DNA from 4 places in the Corynebacterium qintianiae genome. Region 1 is predicted to be linked to each of the others. Evidence: predicted binding sites of a transcription regulator. Region 1 holds the regulator's gene; each other region holds the start of a gene.

Evidence for each region. The regulator LexA, encoded in region 1, represses DNA repair genes until DNA is damaged. The targets are predictions, from matches to a motif close to CGAACANNTGTTCG.
Region 2: the regulator LexA is predicted to act here: its motif matches at 2,731-2,744, upstream of G7Y29_RS05430 (HNH endonuclease signature motif containing protein).
Region 3: the regulator LexA is predicted to act here: its motif matches at 4,630-4,643, upstream of G7Y29_RS01820 (HNH endonuclease signature motif containing protein).
Region 4: the regulator LexA is predicted to act here: its motif matches at 3,192-3,205, upstream of G7Y29_RS03570 (HNH endonuclease signature motif containing protein).

Annotation. Positions count from the first base shown of each region.
Region 1 is NZ_CP064955.1:1,275,082-1,280,778, reverse strand. It holds gene G7Y29_RS06330 (1-phosphofructokinase family hexose kinase) at 1-758, opposite strand, end outside; gene G7Y29_RS06325 (DeoR/GlpR family DNA-binding transcription regulator) at 843-1,628, opposite strand; gene lexA (transcriptional repressor LexA) at 1,762-2,451, opposite strand; gene G7Y29_RS06315 (hypothetical protein) at 2,672-3,040, shown strand; gene nrdR (transcriptional regulator NrdR) at 3,076-3,534, shown strand; gene hrpA (ATP-dependent RNA helicase HrpA) at 3,565-5,697, opposite strand, start outside.
Region 2 is NZ_CP064955.1:1,099,480-1,105,176, forward strand. It holds gene pdxS (pyridoxal 5'-phosphate synthase lyase subunit PdxS) at 1-50, opposite strand, end outside; gene pdxR (MocR-like pyridoxine biosynthesis transcription factor PdxR) at 119-1,507, shown strand; gene G7Y29_RS05430 (HNH endonuclease signature motif containing protein) at 1,470-2,474, opposite strand; gene arc (proteasome ATPase) at 2,831-4,354, opposite strand; gene G7Y29_RS05440 (tRNA (adenine-N1)-methyltransferase) at 4,364-5,197, opposite strand; gene G7Y29_RS05445 (M18 family aminopeptidase) at 5,383-5,697, opposite strand, start outside.
Region 3 is NZ_CP064955.1:352,366-358,062, reverse strand. It holds gene G7Y29_RS01850 (hypothetical protein) at 1-116, opposite strand, end outside; gene G7Y29_RS01845 (hypothetical protein) at 116-1,492, opposite strand; gene G7Y29_RS01840 (hypothetical protein) at 1,489-1,788, opposite strand; gene glmM (phosphoglucosamine mutase) at 1,933-3,276, opposite strand; gene rpsI (30S ribosomal protein S9) at 3,394-3,942, opposite strand; gene rplM (50S ribosomal protein L13) at 3,942-4,385, opposite strand; gene G7Y29_RS01820 (HNH endonuclease signature motif containing protein) at 4,674-5,697, shown strand, end outside.
Region 4 is NZ_CP064955.1:712,049-717,745, reverse strand. It holds gene crtI (phytoene desaturase family protein) at 1-213, shown strand, start outside; gene G7Y29_RS03585 (lycopene cyclase domain-containing protein) at 213-524, shown strand; gene G7Y29_RS03580 (lycopene cyclase domain-containing protein) at 521-808, shown strand; gene G7Y29_RS03575 (prenyltransferase) at 805-1,665, shown strand; gene G7Y29_RS03570 (HNH endonuclease signature motif containing protein) at 1,659-3,161, opposite strand; gene G7Y29_RS03565 (pyridoxamine 5'-phosphate oxidase family protein) at 3,313-3,801, opposite strand; tRNA gene G7Y29_RS03560 (tRNA-Leu) at 3,826-3,899, opposite strand; gene mfd (transcription-repair coupling factor) at 3,913-5,697, opposite strand, start outside.

The sequences.
Region 1 (5,697 bases):
GTCGCGGCCCAGGCGGCGTCGCGGGTGATCAGGCACGCTCCGGAAGCACCGAGCGTGACCAAAACCTCCCTCACGCCCGCGTGGACGAGCTCGCGCGCCGAGCGCACTATCTCGGTGTAGTCCCCCCGCGCCGCCTGATCTTCCAGCTGCTCGCCGTCGGCGCCGGTGAGCTGGGCGAGTTCGAACGCGTTGGGTTTGATTACGTCGGGCGCGGCGGTGGTCAGGTGCTTGCCCAGAGAGATGAGCGGCTCGTCAGAGGTGTCCACCGCGATTACCGCTCCGGGACACGCTTTGCGAAGCCGGGCGGCAAGGATGGCGTACCACTCCGCAGGCGCACTGGGGGGTAGCGAGCCGGCCATGACTACGGCGTCGGTGCGCGACTCGGCCACCGTGGCGACGAGCACGTCGGTAATGCGCTCGACGTCGTCATCGCTGAGCATTGGGCCGGTCTCGTTGACTTTGGTTGTCTCACCGTCGTGTTCAGTCAGCGTGGTGTTGGTGCGGATAGCGCCTTCGATGGAGACGGCGCGCAGCGGGATCCCCGCGTTGCGGCAGAGCAGGGAGAACGGGTCCGTGGGGCCGCACGGCGCGATCGCGAGAGTGTCGTGTGCGGCGTTTGCGCAGGCGTGGGACACGTTGATTCCCTTGCCCCCGGCTTCCCGGCGGGCACTGATCGTGCGGTTGACCCCGCCCTTCTCAAACGAGTCCAGCTCGAGTGTGGCATCGATGCTGGGATTGGGGGTGAATGTGATGATCACGGTGCGGGCTCCTCATGGTCGGGCTACCCCCAATTATGTCCGATTGTGCCCGGGTGGGCAATAGCGTGCGCGTTTTTTGCGCTTCTAGGGCTCCGCGGTGACAACCTCGATGCCGAGCTCAGTGAGCTCGGTGACGAAGGACGACGGTGCCGCTGAGTCTGTGATGACGACATCGACCTCGTCAAGTGATGCGAAGCTGACGAGGTAATCGTTGCCCAGCTTCGTGGAGTCGCACAGCACGACGACGGTGCGGGCGTTGGTGACCATCGCCGATTTAATCGCTGCCTCTTGGGCGTCGGCGGTGGACAGGCCGTGGTCGACACTCAGCGCGTTGGTGCCGATGAAGGCGACGTCGGCGCGCATGAGCGCGAGGGAGCGCAGCGCGGTGGCACCGACAACTGCTTGGGTGATTGCGCGGACCGACCCGCCCAGAAGCTGAACGTGAGGCAGGCCCGAGGTCGAAAGCTCCAGGGCGATAGGCAGAGAGTTAGTTACGATCGGCCACGAACGCGCCCGCGGGTCCGAGGCCAGCAGGCTGGAAAACGCGTTGATGGACGTGCCGGAGTCGAGGAAGATCCCGCCCTCGGACTGACCGGGGAGGTATTTCAGGGCAGCCCGCGCAATAGTGGACTTTGCGGCGGACGCGGAACGGGATCGGGCGTCGAGCGGGAACTCGGTGGTGAGATACGACTGGCTGGCCACGGCGCCGCCGTGCACCCGGTGCACCACTCCCTCGCGATTGAGCACGGCAAGATCGCGCCGGACTGTCTCGGCGGTCACGTCGAACTTCTCAGCCAGCTCGGTAACGTTGACGCGGCCCTCGACCGCGGTCAACGACGCGATCTGGCGTCTGCGTTCTTCTGCGTACATACTCAGGCAGTCCTTGAAGGGGGCAGGGGGCGGGAGGAACCGCATGCCATTGTTCCAAAAGAAACATGCCCGGTTAAGTGAGATTGCGCCCGCTCGCCCCCGACCGGGGTTAGCGAACGGGCGTAGCAGGGCGCTACAGGGTGCGGAAAACGGAAACTACGCGGCCCATGATCTCAGCCTCGTCCCCCTTTATCGGGGAGAAAGCGTCATTATGGGGGAGCAGCCAGACGCCGGTGGAGTCCTTGTGGAACTCCTTGACAGTCGCTTCGCCGTCCAAAAGCGCGGCGACAAACTCGCCCTCCTCCGCAACCGGCTGGGAGCGCACCACAACCCAGTCGCCGTCGAGGATGCCGGCGTCGCGCATGGACTCACCCACAACCTGCAGCATGTAGAGCTCGCCCTCGCCGAGCAGCTCCTGCGGCAGGGGGAAGTAGTTGTCGATGTTCTCCTCGGCGAGGATTGGCGAGCCCGCGGCAATTTGTCCCACGACCGGGACGAAGCGTGGCTGGGAGGCCTCCTCCGGGGTTGGCTCCGACTTCGGCTTCACCTTCCGCGACGGCGCGGCGGAGTCGGGGAGGTGGCGGAGATCCACAGCGCGCGGCTTGTTCGGATCGCGGCGCAAGAAGCCCTTCTTCTCCAGCTCCTTGAGCTGGTAAGCGACGGAGGACGTGGACTGCAAGCCGGCGGCGTCACCGATCTCCCGGATGCTTGGCGGGTAACCCCGCAGGACCACTGCGTCCTGAATGACCTCCAGGATGCGCCGCTGTCTGTCGGACAGGACACTCATATCGAGATTGTTCGGATTGTCTTTCTTGCGTGGCATCGGTGCTCCTCGTGTTGCCGTTGACGGCGTGTTTCATGCTGCGCCTGCAAAACTACCAGAAGTGGCAAGTTTGTTCGACATTTTCGTCGCTCCTCTGGACAACGAGCTTTGCCGGTGCTATAAATCGAACACAGAGGCGGAATCGAACATGTGAACGGTTAAGTGTTCGACGGTGTCCGACCCGCTCGTACAATAAGGGCAGACAACAAAGGAGACGACAATGACCATTCAGCTTGAACGCGTTTATACAGCACCGACGTCCGAGGGGCCGGCCTTACTGCGCACTCTTCCGGCCGACATGTGGGACCTTCCGGCATCGGCACCCGCCGCGCGAAAGGCGGTCCATGTTCGAACGCTGGAACCGGGCTCTCGAAATCGTGAGCGCCGTCCGCTCGGTGAAATAGGGCTACGCCCCACGCGGGAGGAAGCGTTCGAAACTCGCCACGAAAACCGTGCAAACGTTTTTATGGGTGCGGCACTCGGACTGGCACTCATCCTCGGTTCGGCCGCCGGCGGTGCGTTCTCCGGTGATGCTGCAATACACCCCGAAGTTTCTACGGTGGAGAATGTAACCGCTCACGCTCGTTAGGCTGGTTGAGGGTGAGCGGGAGTAGGATTTTAGCCATGCACTGCCCGTTTTGCCATCACGAACAGTCGCGGGTGCTCGATTCCCGCGTGATTGATGCGGGATCCGCTATCCGCCGCCGACGCGAGTGTTCGGATTGCGGCGGCCGGTTCACTACCGTGGAGAAGGCTATTCTCATGGTGGTTAAGCGCAACGGGGTGAGCGAGCCCTTCGACCGGGACAAACTGATCAGTGGCGTGCGCCGCGCGTGCCAAGGCCGGGATGTTTCGGATGATGCGCTCAAACGCCTCGCTCAACAAGTGGAGGAAACGGTGCGTGGCCAGGGGAGTTCTCAGGTTAATGCGAACGACGTCGGGCTGGCCGTCCTCGAGCCGTTGCGGGCGCTCGATGAGGTGGCGTACCTGCGTTTCGCCTCCGTGTACAAATCTTTCGAATCTGCCGACGACTTCGAATCCGAGATCCGCCTCATGCGTCGCCGAGACCGCGACGCCTTCTAGTGCCGGCCCACGGCTTCGCGTTGACGAGCACTACGCGAGGGTGTCGATCATTTTCTCCACCCGCCGCTGACTCACGGGCTTGGGCGTGCCTAGACGCTGTGCGAACAGACTGACCCGCAACTCTTGAATCCGCCACAGTATGTCCTTGACCGCCCGCGTCTTCTCGCGCCCCGGGGGAAGCGACCGCAACTTAGTGTCCAGATAGGCGTGGGTGGACGCGACAGCGTCTTGACGGTCGGCGTCGCGGTCGGGGTCTAAGGTCATGTCGTCGAGGCGGATACGCATGGCGGCGATGTAGCGGGGAACGTGCTGCAGGTGCTCCATCCCGTGGATAGTGACCGCGTGGGGCGGCAAAAAGAATCTCAGCTGCCCGCGCATGTCATCGATCGCAGGCCCACTCCACTTCTCCAGCTCCTGAGATATGTTCGCGTATTCCACCAGCGCCGGGGCGAGGGCGACCACTTTCTGTCGCACAGCTGAGGGGACCTTCGGCTTGACTTCCTTCACCAGCGCGTCGAACTCCTCCGGTGATCGCACCGGCCCGCCGGCCGCGAACATAAGATCGCGGATGGTGGCAACGCGAGCGTCCTCGACGAGACCGGCCGCGCCTCCGTGGGGATAATGGTCCACTGCGACCTTGTGACGCAACGGCAAGCCCTTCGTCATCTGGCCCTGATTGACGGTGATCTCCCGCAGGAGCAGCGTCAGCGTTGCCGTCACCATCGACGCGTCCGCCGCCGCCTTCGTCGGGTGGACGGTGACTTTGACGCCATCGGGCGTAGCTTCGAGCGCGGGGTAGGTGTCGACCTCGTTGCCCTCGATCTTCGCAGCCACCGTCTCCGGCACGGTCCCCAGAGTGTCCGCCGTCCACTTCTTCGCGGCCGCCGTCTCCGTGGTGCGCCCCGCTTTGGACACCGACGAGCGTATCTTCCCGGCCTGGCGTCGCTTGAGTTCCGCCAGGTCTTTGTCGTGGTCAAGGACGCCACCGCGCTTATCGATCGCGGCGAACGTCACCTTGAGGTGGTCGGGCAGCGCCGACGGGCGGAAGTCGGACGCGTTGATGCCGGCGCCGCCGACGGAGCGCAGCGCGGCCGCGAGTTCATCGGACAAGGGCGCGGCGAATGGTGCGAGCTTGGGCAGTGCCATGGCTGCGAAGTCTGGCGCTGGGACGACGGAGCGTCGCAAAGCTTTCGGCAGAGTCCGAATCAGCTCGGTAACCAGCTCAAGGCGCAACCCTGGCACGAGCCAGTCGAAGCCCTCCGCTGAGAAACCCGCCAACAGCGGGACGGGAACCTCGACGGTGACGCCGTCGAACGGGTCGCCGGGCTCGAACGTGTAGCGCAGCGCGTAGTCGATGGAACCCTGGCGCCACACGGCGGGGAAGGAGGCGTCGGAGGCATCGACGGTGTCACTGACAAGTTCGTCCGGGTCGAAGTCGAGGAAAGACGCGTCTTCGTGGCGCTTCTTCTTCCACCACGAGTCGAAGTGGCGCGCGGTGGTCACGTCTGCGGGCAGACGGGAATCGTAGAAGTCGAACAGCGTGTCCTCATCCACGACGAGGCCGCGGCGGCGGACCTTGTCTTCTACGGTAGCGGCGTCGGCGAGCAAAGCCTCGTTGTGCTCGATGAACTTGTGGTGGCGGTTCCAATCGCCGCCGATGAGGGCGTGGCGGATGAACATGTTGCGCGCCCCGTCCGCGTCGACGCGGTGGTAGGGCACGAGGCGGTCGCGCACAATCGGCAGACCGTACAGCAGCGACGTTTGGTGCACCATCGCAGCCGAGCGCTTGCGTGACCACACCGGCTCAGAATAGCTGTGTTTCAGCAGTTCACCCGCTGCCTTCTCCACCCACTCGGGCTGGATCTTGGCGACGTCGCGCGCCCACAACCGGGACGTCTCCACCAGCTCGGCGGCCATGAGGAACTCTGGCGGCTTCTTCGACAGCAAGGAGCCGGGGAACACAAGAAATCGGGTGCCGCGCGTGCCCTGGAACTCTTTCGAGTTGCCGTCGCGTACGCCGATGTTGGACAGCAGGCCCGTCAGCAGCGACTTGTGGATCGCGTCCGAGTCGCGCTCGCCCGCCACATTCTCGGCGCGCGACCAACCCAGCTGCTTCTCGACGTCGCGGAGCTGACGCACCAGGTCGTACCACTCGCGGATGCG
Region 2 (5,697 bases), 180 kb from region 1:
GCGAGCCCGGATTTTACGGTGGTTTCAGTTGTTTCAGTAGTTTCAGCCATTTCTCAATCTTGTCGCTCCAACTGGTAAATTCCTAGGTCCACCTATCCGCCACTTTTTTGGACCAGTTGTGTTTCCTATCGACCGCACCCTCTCCACGTCTCTCCCGAACCAGATCGCATCCGGCGTCCGGGGCCTCGTCGCCTCCGGGCGGTTGGCGGGTGGCGACAGGGTCCCCTCAACTCGCGAGCTCGCACGCCAGCTCGGTGTCTCCCGGGGCAGCGTCGTGTCCGCCTATGACCAGCTCATTTCCGAGGGCTTCCTTTTATCAACGCAAGGCGCAAACACGGTGGTGCACCCCGACCTCCCCCGCCGATCGTTGCCCCCGAGCTCGACCGCGGTGCGCTCGCCTGCACCACCCCGGTTACGCATCTCACTAAAACCTTCCTCGGGACATGCCGGCACGATTCGGCCCGCCGCGTGGCGACGAGCGTGGCGGGACGCAGCGCAGGAATCACCAGCGACGATCGACAAGGCAGGGCAACCCCAGCTGCGTACCGCGATCGCGCAACACCTCCGGCTCGCCCGCGGCCTGACCGTCGACCCTAACAATGTGCTCGTCACGGGCGGCTCTCGTGAGGGCCTCCTGCTCATCCTCATGTCGCTCGGACGCAACCTGCGTGTGGGCGTGGAGTCCCCCGGGCATCCGGGCCTCGGCGCCATCATCCCACTAGCGGGCCATACTCCCGTCACGTGCCGGACCGACGCGCAGGGCGTCATTGTCTCCTCGCTCCCACCCGATCTGGATGCTCTCCTCGTAACCCCTTCACACCTCTACCCCGTGGGCGGAACAATGCCGGCTGCGCGCCGTGCCGCGCTCCTCGAATGGGCCACTCGGAACCGCGTCGTGGTCATCGAGGACGACTTCAACAGCGAGCTGCGCTACCGGGTGTCCCCCCAGCCCACCATGGCGACGCTGGCCACCGAGGCCTGTGTGATCACCCTCGGTACATTTTCGACTTTGTTGAGCAGGCACCTCAGCGCAGGGTACGTCGTCGCGGACGTGGCTATGGCGGACTCCCTTCAAGTCACACGGGGGTTACTCGGCATGCCTGTTTCCCCGGTGACACAGCACGCGATCGCCCGTCTTCTCGAGGGCGGATTCGTTCGCCGTAATACGAAGTCAGTGCACAGCCGCCTGGCGCATCGTCGAGAGATCCTGAGTACTTCCGTACTGCCCGCGCTGCGTATTCTTGGCGCGGACATCATCGAGCGTGAGGAGTCCCTCGGTGTGGACATGGTTGTCAGGTTCTCCGAGAGGAGCGCACGAACCGATTTTGTGGCGACGCTGACTCGCCTGGGGGTGGAGTGCGGGGAAGTAGGTACGCAGTCAAGTGAAGGCCTACTGCTGAGTTTCGCGCACCTCGACGACGCGGATTTCGACCGGGCCGTCGAGATTCTGTCTTCCGTTGGCAAGAGCGCTACCGCCAATCCACAGAGTTGTACTCCTCGAGGGTAAAGGCATCGTCATCGCGTACAGGCAACCCCCGACTGTGGCTCACGTACCGGGATCCGTCCGGGAAGGTGAAATGGATGTCCCCGCAATCCTTCAAGATCTTGACGTAGCCGTCGCTGACGAGGCTGTGACAGGCAGAGCACAGAGGCAACAAGTTCTCGAGGTCGGTGAGTCCCCCGTCCGCCCATTCGTGGATGTGGTGCATTTCCATAAAGCGCGTATGCGAGCAACCGGGCATCGCACATTCTCCCCGCCACATCAGCATGAGGGCGTTGACTTGGGCGTCATTAGCCAGGCGGAAACTACGCCCGGTGTTGAGAACGAGGCCTTCCTCATCGACCCTGTTCACACGGTACGATGCGTTGCTGAGAAAGCACTCCACCGCGGCCGAAGGAGCTCCCGGGTTATTGGGCAGATACGCTCTTCCGTCCTTGGACATCACGATGTTCACATGGGCCCCCGGGGCACGCAAGGTGTTGCGCGGTCGACTCAACGCGATGTTGACCATGCCCATAAAGGCGCTGACCAGTGCTTCCCTGAGCGGCAGCCCAAATCCCGAACAACCGGCCGCCCTGCGTTTCCGCCTATCCAGCTCGGCACCGAGCCGCCCCGGGTGTATCTCGCCGTTGTCCCCGCCCAGGGAATCCCAGTCGACGTCTTGCCAGGCCAATTCACCGACTTTCATCGCAGCCATCACGCGCGCGCCTTCTGACGCGTTAAAGTCGGCCCACATACCGACACGGCCGTCGCGCCGGGCCTTCAATCTCACGTAGGTCTGCCGGGGTGGCTTCCCAGTCTCTTCCCGGTACATAAGCAGGGCTAGCTCGAGTTCGTGGTACGGCATCGTCACGGCTAGTTCCACGAGCTCCGCTTCGTTCCCCGGGGTCAGATGTGGTAGCAGGAGCCGGACCTTTGAATACGTTGTTTGTCCCGCCAGGAATGCTTCCGCGAGCAACTCGAAGGCCGCCATGGCACGGGCCACCTTGACGTATTCGTGCGCGGTTGAGTTTGAAAGTGAGAGGGCCCGCACCATCCACGCCGCTGTGGAGCGCGCACCGAACCGGGTGGCAAGGTTCCAGGCGTCAAAAAGCGAAATGGCCAGCAGAACTTCTGCTTACGGGTGAATGTCCCGAAACCGTCTTCGATAGCGGCGACGATATGTTTATCGGATTTGAGTTGATCATGCAGGTCTAAAACTTTTGTTGTCATGGTGCCCCCAACGGGATGGATCGTGTGTTCGTTAACTTCGATCCGAACCATAACAAGCAGGTACGACAAGTTCGGTGACCTGCGCAAACGTCGTGAAAAAGTCCGCAATGCGGACTTTCACTCCTCGGTCAGCACCTCCGCGGAAACAACGCGGCGGCCCTGGCGCCCGGTGATGCGGGCCCACTCGTCCGGGTTTGTGGTGTTCGGCAGGTCTTCGTTCTCATCCTGCTCGGCGCGCACGGCGGCGTGCAGGTGATCGGAGCTCACGCCGCTTGTCGACGCCCCCGCGATGTGGTCCTTGATAGCCATCTTCTTTGCCCGGTCAGCGATGTTTGCAATCATCGCGCCGGAGACGAAGTCGGAGTAGTGGAGCACTTCGGTGGAACCGTCGACAAGCTCGAGGCGCACGAACGGGCGGGGCTCGAATAAAGCGGCAACCGCGGCGCGGATAAGCGTGGCTACGGGTTCGGCATGCGGGACGGACTCGGTGAGGTGGCGTGCGAAGATGTCCGCGGCCTCCGCCCGGTTCGGGCGGGAGACACGGATCTTGATGTCGAGGCGACCGGGGCGCAGGATGGCGGGATCAATGAGTTCCTCGCGGTTCGTCGCGCCGATGACGATGACGTTGGCGATGTCCTCGACGCCGTCGATCTCGGTGAGCAGCTGCGGGACCACTGTTGTCTCCATATCGGAGGACACGCCCGAGCCGCGGGTGCGGAAGATGGACTCCATCTCGTCGAAGAATACGATGACGGGCCGGCCGTCCGAGGCGAGCTCGCGGGCGCGCTCGAAAATGAGACGGATGCGGCGCTCAGTCTCACCGACGAACTTGTTGAGGAGCTCAGGGCCTTTGACGTTGATGAAATGCGCCGAGCCGCCGTCGCCGATTCGGTTGGACAGCGAGTTGGCCACGGCTTTTGCGATGAGCGTCTTCCCGCAACCGGGCGGGCCGTACAAGAGCAGGCCTTTCGGCGGGGCGAGGTCGTAGGCGCGGTAGAGCTCGGGGTGGGCGAAAGGCAGCTCGACGGAGTCGCGGATCGTCTCGATCTGCGTGGCCAGGCCGCCAATGTCGGCGTAGGTCACGTCCGGGACTTCCTCGAGGGACAGCTGGTTGACCTCAGTCTTGGGCACGCGCTCGAAGGCGTAGCCGACGCGCGGATCGTATAGAAGGGTGTCACCGGAGCGCGCGGTAGCGAGCAGCGGCTGGGCGAGGTGGACAAGGGTTTCCGCACCCTGCTGGTCCGCGACGACCGCGCGGTCCGTACCAATTCGCTCGACCATCGTGCCCAGTTGACCGGCAGTGTCGAAGCCGCAGGCCTCGACGATGACGGTGCCGTCGCCGAGACGCACCAGCGCGCCGGGCACGAGCGAGCCAGGCGCGACGTTGGGCGATACCTTGACGCGCATCCGCCGGCCCGAGGTGAAAATCTCGGCCTCCAACCCCTTGCGCGAGCCGGAGAGGTAGACACCGTACGGATTGGCAGGCTCCTCGAGCGATTCGAGCTGCGCGTAAAGGTCGTTGAGCTTGTCCCGCGATGCCTTAAGTAACTCGGCGAGTTGCTTATTGCGCGAGCTCATCGCCTGGTTCTCGCGCTTGAGCTCACGGATCTCTGGGCCGAAAGCGCCGTCCTCTATAGCCATGGGTCTACCCTACCGCCGGGCTTTGCGCTGGGGACGCGGCGGCGTGACGCCGTCGGCAAGCCTGCGCGTCCACACCAGAAACGCGGTGTGCGCGTTCATCCGGTGCTCCGGGCGGGTGGCCAGCCCGTCGACTTTCCACTCGCGCAGCAGCGTCTCCCAAGCGCGCGGTTCCGTGAAGCATTTCGCCTCGCGGATTGTCTCCATGATGTTCATTAGCTGCGGTACGGTGGCCACGTACGTCATGAACACGCCGCCCGGGATGAGCAGGTCCTTGACAGTGTCGATGAACAGCCACGGCTCAACCATGTCGAGAATGATGCGGTCGACCGGCCCGCCGAGTTCGTCGCGAGTGATCGCACCGAAGTCACCGAGGCGCGGCTCCCACCACTGCGGCTCGGACCCAAAGTAATCCTTGACGTTATCGCGGGCGAAAGCGAAGTGGTCCTCCCTGATCTCGTAGGAAAACACCTTGCCCTCGGGCCCGACCGCGCGCAACAAGGACATGGACAACGCGCCGGAGCCCGCGCCCGCCTCAAGCACGCGCGCGCCCATGAAAATGTCGCCCTCGACCAGAATCTGGGCTGCATCCTTCGGGTAAATCACCGCGGCGCCGCGGGGCATGGACAGGACGTGGTCGACCAGCAGGTGGCGGAAGCAGAGGAAATCAGACCCGAGCGAGCTCTTGACCACGCTGCCCTCGTCGGCCCCGATAATGTCGTCGTGCGCGACAATGCCCTTGTGGGTGTGGAACTGCCCGCCTGCGACGAGTTCGACCGTAAAGTGCCGGCGCTTCGCGTCGGTGAGCTGGACTTTGTCGCCTGCCTGGAAGGGTCCGGAATACATGGGGCTAGTATGCCTCACCGCATGTTTCGGGTGTTAACGGGCGCTTCCTGTTGCAGGGCTGGCAAACAGCTGATAAAAACGGGAAGTGAGGCACACGCAACAGGAAAATTAATAACAGGTTGTTGGTCACACTGTGACGCGTCCGCCGCCACCGGGGGGATCGGCGGCGGACGGGTGCCTTGGGGTTAGTGTCCCGCCATGAACGCCGTCAGCGCTTCGACGAACCATTCCATATCCCGCACGCCGGCCTGCTCGCGTGCCGAGTGCATGGACAGAAGCGGGACGCCCACGTCCACCGTCGGAATGCCTAGCCTGGTGGAGGAAATCGGCCCGATTGTAGAACCGCACGGCACATCGTTGTGGCCGACGAAGGTCTGCACGGGAACGTTGGCTGCCCGGCACACCCGGACCCACTCGGCTTCTGTCACGGCATCGGACGCGTAGCGCTGGTTGGCGTTGATCTTGAGCACGGGGCCTCTGTTCAGCAGGGGGCGGTGGGT
Region 3 (5,697 bases), 920 kb from region 1:
TGCTGCCGGCCGGCCTGCTCCATCTTGCGGTGCGCTTCGGCGACGGCGGCTTCAAAATCCAACATCCGCTTCGCGGTCCGACGCTTGTACTGTTCAGCGAATTCAACGAAGTCCATTACCACTCACCTGACTTTCTCATTTTCGGGGTGTCTCCGCTGGCAGGCGCAGGCTCTGGTGCCGGTGCGGGCTCCACGGGAGGTGGAGGCGCTGCAGGCGCAGGCGCCGGAGCGTCAAGTCCGGCGGCCCGCAGCTTCTCGGCTGGCGCCGGCGGCTCCTCCACCTGTGCCAGTTCGGGCGGCGGCGGGATCGTGCCCTCCGCGACCGGCGGTTGCACTGGTGCGGGCGCCGGCTCCGGTTCGGGGGGCGGAGGGCATTCCTCCGAGGTCTCCTCAGTGTGGGCGCAGCAGCTCTCGCCCGGGCATTCCGCCGCCTCCGCGATACACTCTGCGAGGTAGTTCACACACTCGAGAGTGATGCCCAGCCCTATGTGCGCAAGCACTCCGACGTGACACACCTCAGCGGTATCTTCCGGAGGGACGAACAACGCGGCGTCCGCGCACGTGGGCGGGCAGGATACGGTTTCCTTTTCCACAGTGTGCTGTGGCAGGCGCTCCACGTCGAAGTCGAATGCGATGTTGACTGGAGCCGAGGCGGCCACGGAGGCAGCCTGCGTCTTCACCTCGTCGAGGGCGGACGGGACAGTTTTCACCAGCCGCTCGATACACTCTTCGGTGGCAGGCGCTGTTACGGCGGGAGCTCCCGGGGTCGGGCAAGGAGCATCAGGTGTGGTGGGCCGGGCTGTCTCGCAGTCGCGAGCCGCCGGCACCGGGCATTCCCATTCCCGAGGTAGGGCCGGCTGGTGGTCGAGCATGGCATTGCACCTGTCGGTCACCGCACCGAGACAACCCTCCATCTGGGTGTTGCGGTCCTCGACGATCCCAAGAATCTGTTCCATTCCCTGGGCTACGAGTGGCAGGACGATCGCCACTGCCCGTCCAACCGGGTGAATGCGCACGACCGCCAGGAGACCCGCCATCACCTCCGTCACTCCGCCGATTGCGGTATTCGCCGTCAGGTCTATATCCGTCATGGACCTGCATGCAGCCTGCACGTCGTGGTGGATCTCGCGAGCGTTGTTACCCTGTGTCTCCTCCGCGTTCTCGCGGCCGTCCTCGTCGCCGGAGACGCCGATTCCGTGGAACCAACTCGAGGCGCCGTCGGCTCCGATCTTGCTCACCACGTCGATGGCGAATTTGAGCAGGAATCCGCCGATACCTCCACCGCGCGACCCGCTGGAACTGCCCCCTCCGGAACCGAGCAACCTGCCGGAACTGGCAGAGACCACTTCGAGGTTCATGCCGTCAATCTTGCGGTACTGCGAGTTGATTTCATCGGCGAGCGAGAAGATTCGAGACAGCGTCGCCGGGTCAGCTCCCGGGACGGACGCAGCTTCCGCTGCGAGCGAATCAATGTTCGCGGTTACCGCGGTCATAGCAACCCCAATCCCGAAGCATGGACACCGTCCGCCTGCTCCACAGTGTCCATCAACCGCATCACCTGGCGCCAGCCGTCCACGCGGTTTTCCAAGAACTGCACGTTGAGACTCTGCATTCCCTCCAGCGCTTCAGCCAAAGCCCGACCCGAGTCTGGAAAACCGCTGCCGACAGCGTCGATTGGCAGCGCCGGTGGCGCAGCTCTAAGCTGCGAAATCACTTCCTCGTACTGCGCGATCGCGACGGTCAGCCGTTCACGGACTGCCTCCGGATCCACGTGAAGCGGATGTTCCACGAGATTCCCCATTCCCCCTGGCGGCCCAGTAGAGGGCACGCCCTACAAACAGTTGCACCCTGATTAGACTCCCCCGAGCCGGGTGTGGTTCCCTCGATCCCCGATTTTCTTTCGGCCACCGGGATCGCGGGTACAGCCCCGAACTTACACAGACGACACGACGGCCGCCAGCCGCCCCGCAATTTTGCGCGCCTGCTCCTCCTCTGACGCCTCCACCATGACGCGGAAAATCTCCTCCGTGCCCGACGGGCGGAGCAGGACGCGGCCGCTGTCGCCGAGCTCTACACCGGCCTCAGCGACGGCTTCCTTGACCGACGGGGCGTCGGCAATGCGGGACTTGTCCGCGACGGGAACGTTGATCAACACTTGCGGCAGCACCGTCATCACGCTGGCGAGCTCCTGGAGGCTCTTACCCGTTTCCGCCATCCGCGCCATCAACAGAAGGCCCGACAAGGTGCCGTCACCGGTGGTTGCGTGCTGGGGAACGACGATGTGTCCCGACTGCTCGCCACCGAGCGAGTATCCTCCGCGGCCCAGCTCCTCCAGAACATAGCGGTCGCCAACCTTCGTCTCTTTCATCGCGATACCCTCGCGTTGCATCGCGAGCTTAAGGCCGAGGTTGCTCATCACCGTGGCTACTAGGGTGTTCTCCTGGAGGATGTTTTTGTCCCTCATCCCCGTTGCCAGAATCGCCATGATCTGGTCACCGTCGATGATGTTACCTGCCGCATCCACGGCTAGGCAGCGATCGGCGTCACCGTCGTGCGCCAAGCCGATGTCTGCTCCGTGGGCGATCACGGCCCGTTGGATTTGTTCCATGTGGGTCGAACCCGATCCGTCGTTGATGTTGAAGGCGTCGGGGGTGTTGAAAATCGCCGTCACATCCGCTCCGGCCGCGGCGTACGCCTTGGGGGCGACCTCGAAAGCGGCACCGTTGGCACAATCGACGACAACCTTGATGCCTGAAAGGTCGGTGGTCACAGCGCGCTTGAGGTGGGCAAGGTAGCGCTCCTGGGCGTCCGGCGCCTCTTCGATGACGCGGCCGATGCCGGTGCCGGTGGGGCCCGTGTCGTCAAGGTGGTTCATCGCTTCCTCGATGCGATCCTCTACGTCGTCGGGAAGCTTGCGCCCGCCGGCGGAGAAAAACTTGATCCCGTTGTCGGGCATCGGGTTGTGCGACGCCGAGATCATGACACCGATATCGGCGCCGTAATCGTCGGTCAAAAAGGCGAGGCCCGGGGTCGGGATGACGCCTACGCGCAACACGTCCACACCCTTCGACGCCATACCGGCCGCCATCGCGGCAGCGAGCATTTCACCGGACACCCGCGGGTCTCGTCCGATGATGGCGGTCGGCCGCCGCTTGCCTGAGCTCCGGTGCTCCGTGAGCACCGCCGCCGCTGCCGCACCGAGCTTGAGAGCCAGGGGGGCTGTCAGCACTTCGTTGGCTAAGCCGCGTACACCGTCAGTTCCGAACAATCGAGTCATTCGTCTAATTATGCACGACTCTATATTTCTGTCGCGACAAGATGCACACCCCGTGAAACGGCGAAAGCCGCCCCGCAACGAGGGCGGGACGGCTTGAGCCTGGCGCGTTGAAGTGAATTAACGCTTGGAGTACTGCGGGGCGCGGCGGGCCTTGTGCAAACCAGCCTTCTTGCGCTCCACGGCACGGGCGTCACGGGTAAGCAAGCCGGCCTTCTTCAGGGTCGGGCGCTCGGCCGGGTTGTACACGTTGAGCGCGCGGGCGATCGCCAAACGCAGTGCACCGGACTGGCCGGTCGGGCCGCCACCGGTGATCGTGGCCTTGATATTGAACTGACCTTCACGCTCAAGCAGTGTCAACGGCTGCAGAATGTCCTGCTGGTGCAGCTTGTTCGGGAAGTAGTTCTCGAACTCGCGGCCGTTGACGGTGATGGTGCCGTCGCCCTCGGTCACGGTGACGCGGGCAATGGCGCGCTTACGGCGGCCGACGGTCTGGATCGGGCCCTCGTGCAGGGAAACCGGCTCGACAGCCTCATCAGACCCGGCCTCAACCTCGGGAGCGACAGCGTCGCCGATGGTGTAGTTGAACTCTTCCGTCGCGGCGGTTGCGAGGTCGACGTCAACCTCGGTCTCGAAGTTCTCGTCGGTGTAGTTGTTCGGCTCGGTCATTACTGGGCCACCTGCTTAAACTCGAAGGTTTCCGGCTTCTGAGCCTGGTACGGGTGCTCGGAGCCGACGAAGACGTGAAGCTTCTTGATGGACTGGCGGGAGAGGCGGTTGTGCGGCATCATGCCGCGAATTGCCTCTTCGACAACGCGATCCGGGCGCTCATCCAGAGCGCGACCAAGGGTCATGGACTTCAGACCACCCGGGTAACCGGAGTGGCGGTAGCGCATTTCACGCTCGCGCTTGTTCGAGGAAATGTGGACCTTGTCGGCGTTGATGACGATGACGTGGTCACCAGTGTCGACATTCGGCGCGAACTGGGGCTTATGCTTGCCGCGCAGAATGTCTGCTGCGGTGGAAGCGAGCTTGCCCAGCACCACGTCGGTTGCGTCGATGACGTACCACTGACGGGTAATGTCACCGCTCTTCGGATGGTAAGTAGACATGTACGACTCCTTAAAGTCTGTCTAGATGGCTGCCGGCCAGAAAAAGCCAGTGCGCTCGACACGTCCTGACGGCGGCCGGTGGAGACCCGACGGACATGTGCGTGCCTTTCAACACGGGAACACACAGGTAGATCAGCCTAGGGCACGATCTCACCTGATCCAAAACGTCCCGCACGTCAGCTCGAATATATTTCGAACGTATTGCCTAGAAATTATCCGTATTTCCTGCATTTAGACTTGACTACGCTAATATGTTCGATTATCATATGCTGTAACGAAAGGGGGAACATGACTAACCCTACCCAGCACTCTGACACTCGCTTTTTCCGCACACAGCGCCCGGGCGACGCGCGGGCAGAATTGGCACAGCGCAAACGCGACCTCGATTACGAGTTGTATTCGACATGGGCCGATCCGACGTTCATCGTCGACGACCTCGAGCGCGAATTAACCGCGATCCAGGAGGCCACCGGAGAGAGCAAGGCAGCTGTCGAGAAGGCGGTTTTCGCTTATCGACGTCTCATTGACCTGCCCTGGCTCAGAGCCATCCAAGACACCACCCGGGTGCTCGACCTGAAACGTCTCATTTCCGTCGATAACGTTATCGCCGAGCTCGGCCCCGAACTCACCCGGGAGGTCCTGGCGGTGATCGACGAGTTCCTTGCTGCAATGTTTACGCCGGTGAAAGCCGACCAGCCCCTACCCACACCGAATGCGATTACCCACCGGTTGCGCAGGTTTATCGCCAAACTCGACGAAGGTGTCGCCTACGACGAAAAAAAGCGCACGCGGCGCGACAAAGACTCGGGCGACTTCACCGTGCACGAATACCGGGCTGTGAAACGCTCGGGCATGACCGTCGAATGCGACCGCGCCACCTACGCTCTAATCACTGAGTTTCGCCGGCAGGTCGCCCGCGAACATAAACTCTCCGAAGAACAAGCCACGCGTCTCATCCTCACCGGCGGGCTCAACGCCGACATCAAAGTCACTATCTACGGGTACGCACCCCTGACCTCTGAGGGCGACGTGGCGCCGGGAGCGTCGGTGTACTTCCCCGGCCAGGGCTGGACCGACGGCGACGGAACCGAGGCATTCGCGAACCTCGTCGAGGACACCACAGCGCACATCGTCGACCTCGACAAGGTGGCGGATCACCAGATCGCCGGCTACGTCCCGTCGGAAACGATGAGAGCTTACGCCGCCGCACGCGACGGAACCTGCATCTGGCCCGGATGCGATCGCGCTGCTGAACATTGCGAACTCGACCACCGCGTGCCATACGAGGAAGGTGGTTCCACCACACCCGCGA
Region 4 (5,697 bases), 560 kb from region 1:
TGGTCAGGCGGCTCCATCGGCCCGGCCCACACGTTGCGCCAGTCAGCGTTCCTGCGCGGCCGAAACGTCTCGCGCAAGCTGAACAACCTCTACTACGCCGGCGCCACAACGGTGCCGGGTGTCGGCGTTCCCATGTGCCTGATCTCCGCGGAGAACGTGATCAAGAGACTGCACGGCGACCGCTCGCCCGGCCCCCTGCCGGAGGCGATGTAGTGCACTTGGTTTACCTCACTTTCCTCCTTGTCACCATCGGCTGCATGATGCTGTGCGACTGGCGTTGGAAGCTCGCTTTCTTCCTTGATGCGCGCCGCGCCACCCTTCTCACGGTGTCGGTGGTCGCGCTGTTTCTGCTGTGGGACGCCGCCGGGATCGCCACGGGCACATTTTTCCGCGGTGACTCCCCGTTCATGACCGGTATCGAGCTCGCCCCCGAGATGCCCGTTGAGGAGCCAATATTCCTGTTCTTCCTCACATATCTCACGATGAACCTCACATCCGGCACGCGAAAGGTGGTGCGCCCATGACTTACCTGCTCATAAGCCTGCCGTTCCTCCTGGGGTCCGCCGCGCTGTGGTTGTGGCGTCGTCACGCGTACGCCTCACAGTGGAAGGTGACCGCGGTCGTCACCGTTGCCGTGCTCGCACTGACGATCGTCTTCGACAACCTCATGGTCGCCGCTGGCCTGGTGCAATACGACGACGCAAACAACCTCGGGCTATTTATCGGCCTCATCCCCATCGAGGACCTGTTTTATTCTGCGTTCGTCTGCCTCGTCGTGTGCGCCCTGTGGCCGGAGGGCGAACGATGATCCGCGCCATCCTCGCCGCGTCGCGCCCCATCAGCTGGGTCAACACCGCAGTGCCGTTCGCGCTCGCCTACCTTCTCGACACCTCGCGCTTCGACTGGCTGCTCCTGTTCGGTTTCATCTTTTTCCTCGTTCCCTACAACATTGCGATGTACGGGATCAACGATGTCTTCGATTACGAGTCCGACATCCGCAACCCCCGCAAGGGCGGAATCGAGGGCGCGGTCCTGCCGAAGTCCCTGCACCGGCCCCTCCTCGTTGCGGCGGGCGTAACGACGCTCCCGCTAGCGCTGATCCTCTACGCCAGCGGCACAACCTTCTCCGCGGTGTGGCTAACAATTGCGTTGTTCGCCGTTTACGCGTATTCCGCCCCGCCGTTCAGGTTCAAGGAGGTGCCGGTCTTGGACTCGGTCACCTCTTCATCCCACTTCGCGCTCCCCGCCCTTGTCGGCGCCACAATCACGGACCCCTCCGTCGGCCCGCGTTTCTGGCTCGCGGTGGCCGCATTCTTCTTGTGGGGCATGTCCAGCCACGCCCTCGGTGCAGTGCAGGACGTGGTCGCGGATCGGGAGGGCGGTTTGAAATCCATCGCGACGGGCCTGGGCGCCCGCTTGACGACGCGCCTCGCTTGCGCCGGCTACCTCATTTCCGCGGTCATCTGCATTGCGCTGCCCTTCCCCGGCTGGGTCGTCGGCTTGCTGGGGCTCGGGTACGCGGCCAACACTGCCCGGTTCCTTGACGTCACCGATGAGACCTCCGCGGAGGTAAACCGGGCATGGCGCGTTTTCCTCTGGCTCAATTTTGCAACAGGCGGGGTCATCACAGTCGCTGTCCTGTTTTTTCTCTTTCCCCCTCAGTAAATGGAATCGCCGTATTTGAGGTACGGGTCGTTCTCGATGAGCCGCTGAAGGCGGGCTTCGTAGTCCTCGACTGCTTCTGGTGCTTCGTCGATGAACCCGGCGTTGTGGATGATCATGGGTGGGGGCGGTTGGAACGGGAACTTCATGCCGAATTCCTTCTCCAGCTCGCCGATTGCTAGTTTGCACGCCTCCATGTCGCGCTCCCGGTCGAACTCGTCGAGGATTTTGTGTCCCCGCGCGTAGAAGCTGTTCGCCTTGTCTCGTTCTCGCTGTCTCGTGTCGAGGTCGGTGTTCCATCGCGGGTTGCACTGGTTGAGCTGCTCGCCGATGAATCCCTCGGGTTCCGAAAGCTGGTAGGTGCCGTCGGGGAATAGCCAGACCACATCACCGGTGACAAGGTCAGGCAGATAGTATGCCCTGCGGTCCGTTTTGACGTTGTGGTGTTTCTGGCACAAGGAGTACAGATTGGCCGGGGTGGTCGCTCCGCCTTCCTGGAACGGGACGCGGTGGTCGAGCTGGCAATGCTCCGCCGCCCGATTGCACCCTGGCCACACGCAGACACCGTCTCGCGCCGCGGCGTACGCCCTCATATTCACCGAGGGGACGTAACCCTCCACATCGTGGTGCGCAACCTCATCCAGGTCCACAATGCGGGGCGGGTTTCCATCCACCATGTCCTCGAACGCTTCGGTCCCGCCAGCATCGGTCCAGCCGCTGCCTGGGAAGTAGATGGACGCCCCAGGCACGAGATCACCCTCCGGCGTCAGCGGCGCGTACCCGAAGATGGTGACTTTCGGCTGCGCCTCGAGGCGCCCCGTGAGGATGAGCTTGGCTGCCTCAGCCTCGCTGAGCTTGTGTTCCCTGGCGACCTGCTGCCGGAACTCGCGGATCGCGGCATGCGTGGCGTTGTCGCACTCCACAGTCAGCCCGAAACGTTTGCCCGCCGTAAAATCGTGGAGAGTGAAGTCTCCCGCCGGATTGTTGCGGCGGGTCCGTTTTTCCGGGTCGTAACCTACCCGCTCATCCAGCTTCGCGATGAACCTTCGCAGCCGGTGAGCGATCGCCTTCGGGGTCGGCAACGGCTGGTTGGCTTTCTTCGGCGTGAACATGGCCGCCAGGAACTCGTCGAGCACCATCAGCACCTCTCCGGACAATTCCGGGCCGAGCTCCGCGATGACATTGTCTATGGCAATCAACCGCTTGAGGTCGAGCACCCGGGTGGTGTCCTGTATGGCTCGCAGCCAGGGCAGGTCAGCGAGGCGTCGATAAGCAAAAATCGCTTTCTCGACGGCTGTCTTGCCTTCTCCCGTCGCTTCCTGAATCTCGGTAATTTCGAGCTCGAAGTCGTCGACGAAGAAGGTCGGGTCGGTCCACGGTGAATAGAGCTCGTAGTCGATATCCCTTTTGCGTTGCGCAAGCTCCGCCCGCGCCTCCCCCGGACGCTGCGTCCGAAAAAACCGCTGGGCCGTGTCCGGCTCGTGAGTACCGTTTTTCATTGTTCCCCCTTCCTCACCGACAATCATAATCGAACAGATGTACGCCGTCAAGCGTTATACAAAGGGCTTTTAAGATATTTTTCATTCATACGTTCGATTTTATGGGTTAGCGCGAAAAGCGCGCCCAACCAGTGGACGCGCAAGGACGAAACTACAGCTCGACGGTAGAGGTCCCGTCGGTCGACTCCTGGCCAGTCACGCGGGTGCGCACGAGGTCGAACAAAGCAGCGGCGCGGCCGTCCTTATGGCCCCAGAACTGGGCGGACTCAGAATCGAGCAACATGACCCCCAAGTTCGGGTCGTCCCTGCCGTCAAAGTAGGAGGACATGGAGTCGTCCCACAGCTGTTCGATCTTCGCGGAGCGCTCCTCTCCCTCGAGGAAGCGGACAGTGCCCGCGACGGAGAGCCAGGACCCGGCGTCGGAGTACGCCATGTTCACCTGCGGCGTGTTCTGCAGCCAAGCGCCCTGCTCGCTGTCCTTGCCCACGACGAAGTACACGTCACCGTCGTCGGTGACTTCCTGGGTGTCCATCGGATGGGAATACAGGCCACCGTCATCACCCACGGTGGTGAGCATGCCGATGGACTTGCCCCGCATGATCTCGATGATGTCACTCTTTGTTACGTCGTTGTCAGCCATGCCGGCCAGTGTACGGACTAAAAGTGCCCCCAGTCGGACTCGAACCGACACTGCGCGGATTTTAAGTCCGCTGCCTCTGCCAATTGGGCTATAGGGGCGTGCCCCGATACTTTACTCGCCCACTGCAACGACCTTCTTCTCCACCCCGAACATCTCCGAAAGGAAATCGGAGACCCACTGCAGCAGCTCCGTGTCGCGCAGGTTCGGCTGGTTCACACCCTTCGCCGCGCGGGGGAACGGCACCTGCAGCGCTTTCGCCGCGGCGCGGTAGTTCGAGCCCGGGTACAGGCGTTTGAGGCGCACTTGCTTGGAATCGGGCAACTCGACGGGCTGGAACTTGATGCGCGTGCCTTGGACAAGTATGTCGGAAACCCCGGCGCGGCGCGCCTGGTGGCGCAGGCGCGCAACCGCCATGAGGCGCTCGACCTCCTGCGGCAGCGGGCCGAAGCGGTCGGCCATTTCATCGGCGACGGTGGCCAGGGCGGCGTCGTCACGCGCCTCAGCGAGCTTGCGGTAGATCTCCAGCCGCAGGCGCTCGGAGTTGACGTAGGTTTCCGGGATATGGGCGTCGACGGGCAAGTCCACGCGGATCTCTTTCGGGCCCTTGTCCGTGGCATCGACCGTCTCACCCGTCATGAGAGCCTTGAACGTATCGACAGCCTCCCCAACGAGCCGGACGTACATGTCAAAGCCGACACCCGCGATGTGGCCCGACTGCTCCGCGCCGAGAACGTTGCCGGCGCCGCGCATCTCCAAGTCCTTCTGCGCCACCGCGATGCCGGATCCCAGGTCGTTGTTCTGCGCGATCGTGGCTAGGCGGTCGTAGGAGGTCTCCGTCAGCGTCTTGTCCTTGGGGTACAAGAAATACGCGTAGGCGCGGTCACGGGAGCGACCGACGCGCCCGCGCAGCTGGTGCAGCTGTGACAAGCCCATGTTCTGTGCGTTCTCCACGACCAGGGTGTTGGCGTTGGCGATGTCCAGGCCCGTCTCCACAATCGTGGTGCACACCAGCACGTCGTACTCGCGGTCCCAGAACCCCTGCACCGTCTGGTCGAGGACCTGCTCCGACATCTGTCCGTGCGCGACCACGACGCGCGCCTCGGGCACTAGGTCGCGGATCCGGCGCGCCGCTTTCTCGATGTCTGCGACTTTGTTGTGGATGTAGAAGACCTGGCCGTCGCGAAGCAGCTCGCGCCTGATCGCCGCCGCGATTTGCTTGTCCTCCTGCGGGCCAACGTAGGTGAGCACCGGGTGGCGGTCCTCGGGAGGGGTGGTGATCGACGTCATCTCGCGGATGCCGGTCAGCGACATCTCGAGGGTGCGCGGGATCGGGGTCGCAGTCATGGTCAGCACGTCAACGTGCGCCTTCAGCGCCTTGATGTGCTCCTTGTGCTCCACACCGAAGCGCTGCTCCTCGTCCACGACGATAAGCCCGAGGTTCTTCCACTGCACGCCGGTGGCGAGAAGGCGATGGGTGCCGATGACGATGTCCACGGAGCCGTCGGCGAGCCCCGCGAGGGCCTCCTTGGATTCCTTGGCCGAGGTGAAGCGGGACAGCTCGCGGATGTTCACGCCGAAGCCGTCCATGCGCGTGGTGAACGTGGTGTAGTGCTGCTGCGCCAACAGCGTGGTGGGCACGAGCACGGCGACCTGCTTGCCGTCCTGCACCGCCTTGAACGCGGCGCGCACGGCCACCTCGGTCTTGCCGAAGCCGACGTCGCCCACGATGACGCGGTCCATCGGCACGGGCTTTTCCATGTCGTCCTTGACCGCGTCGATCGCGGCGAGCTGGTCCTCGGTCTCTACGAACGGGAAATTGTCCTCCATCTCCGCTTGCCACGGAGTATCCGCCGCGAACGCATGGCCCGGCGCGGCCTGCCGCTTGGCGTAGAGCTG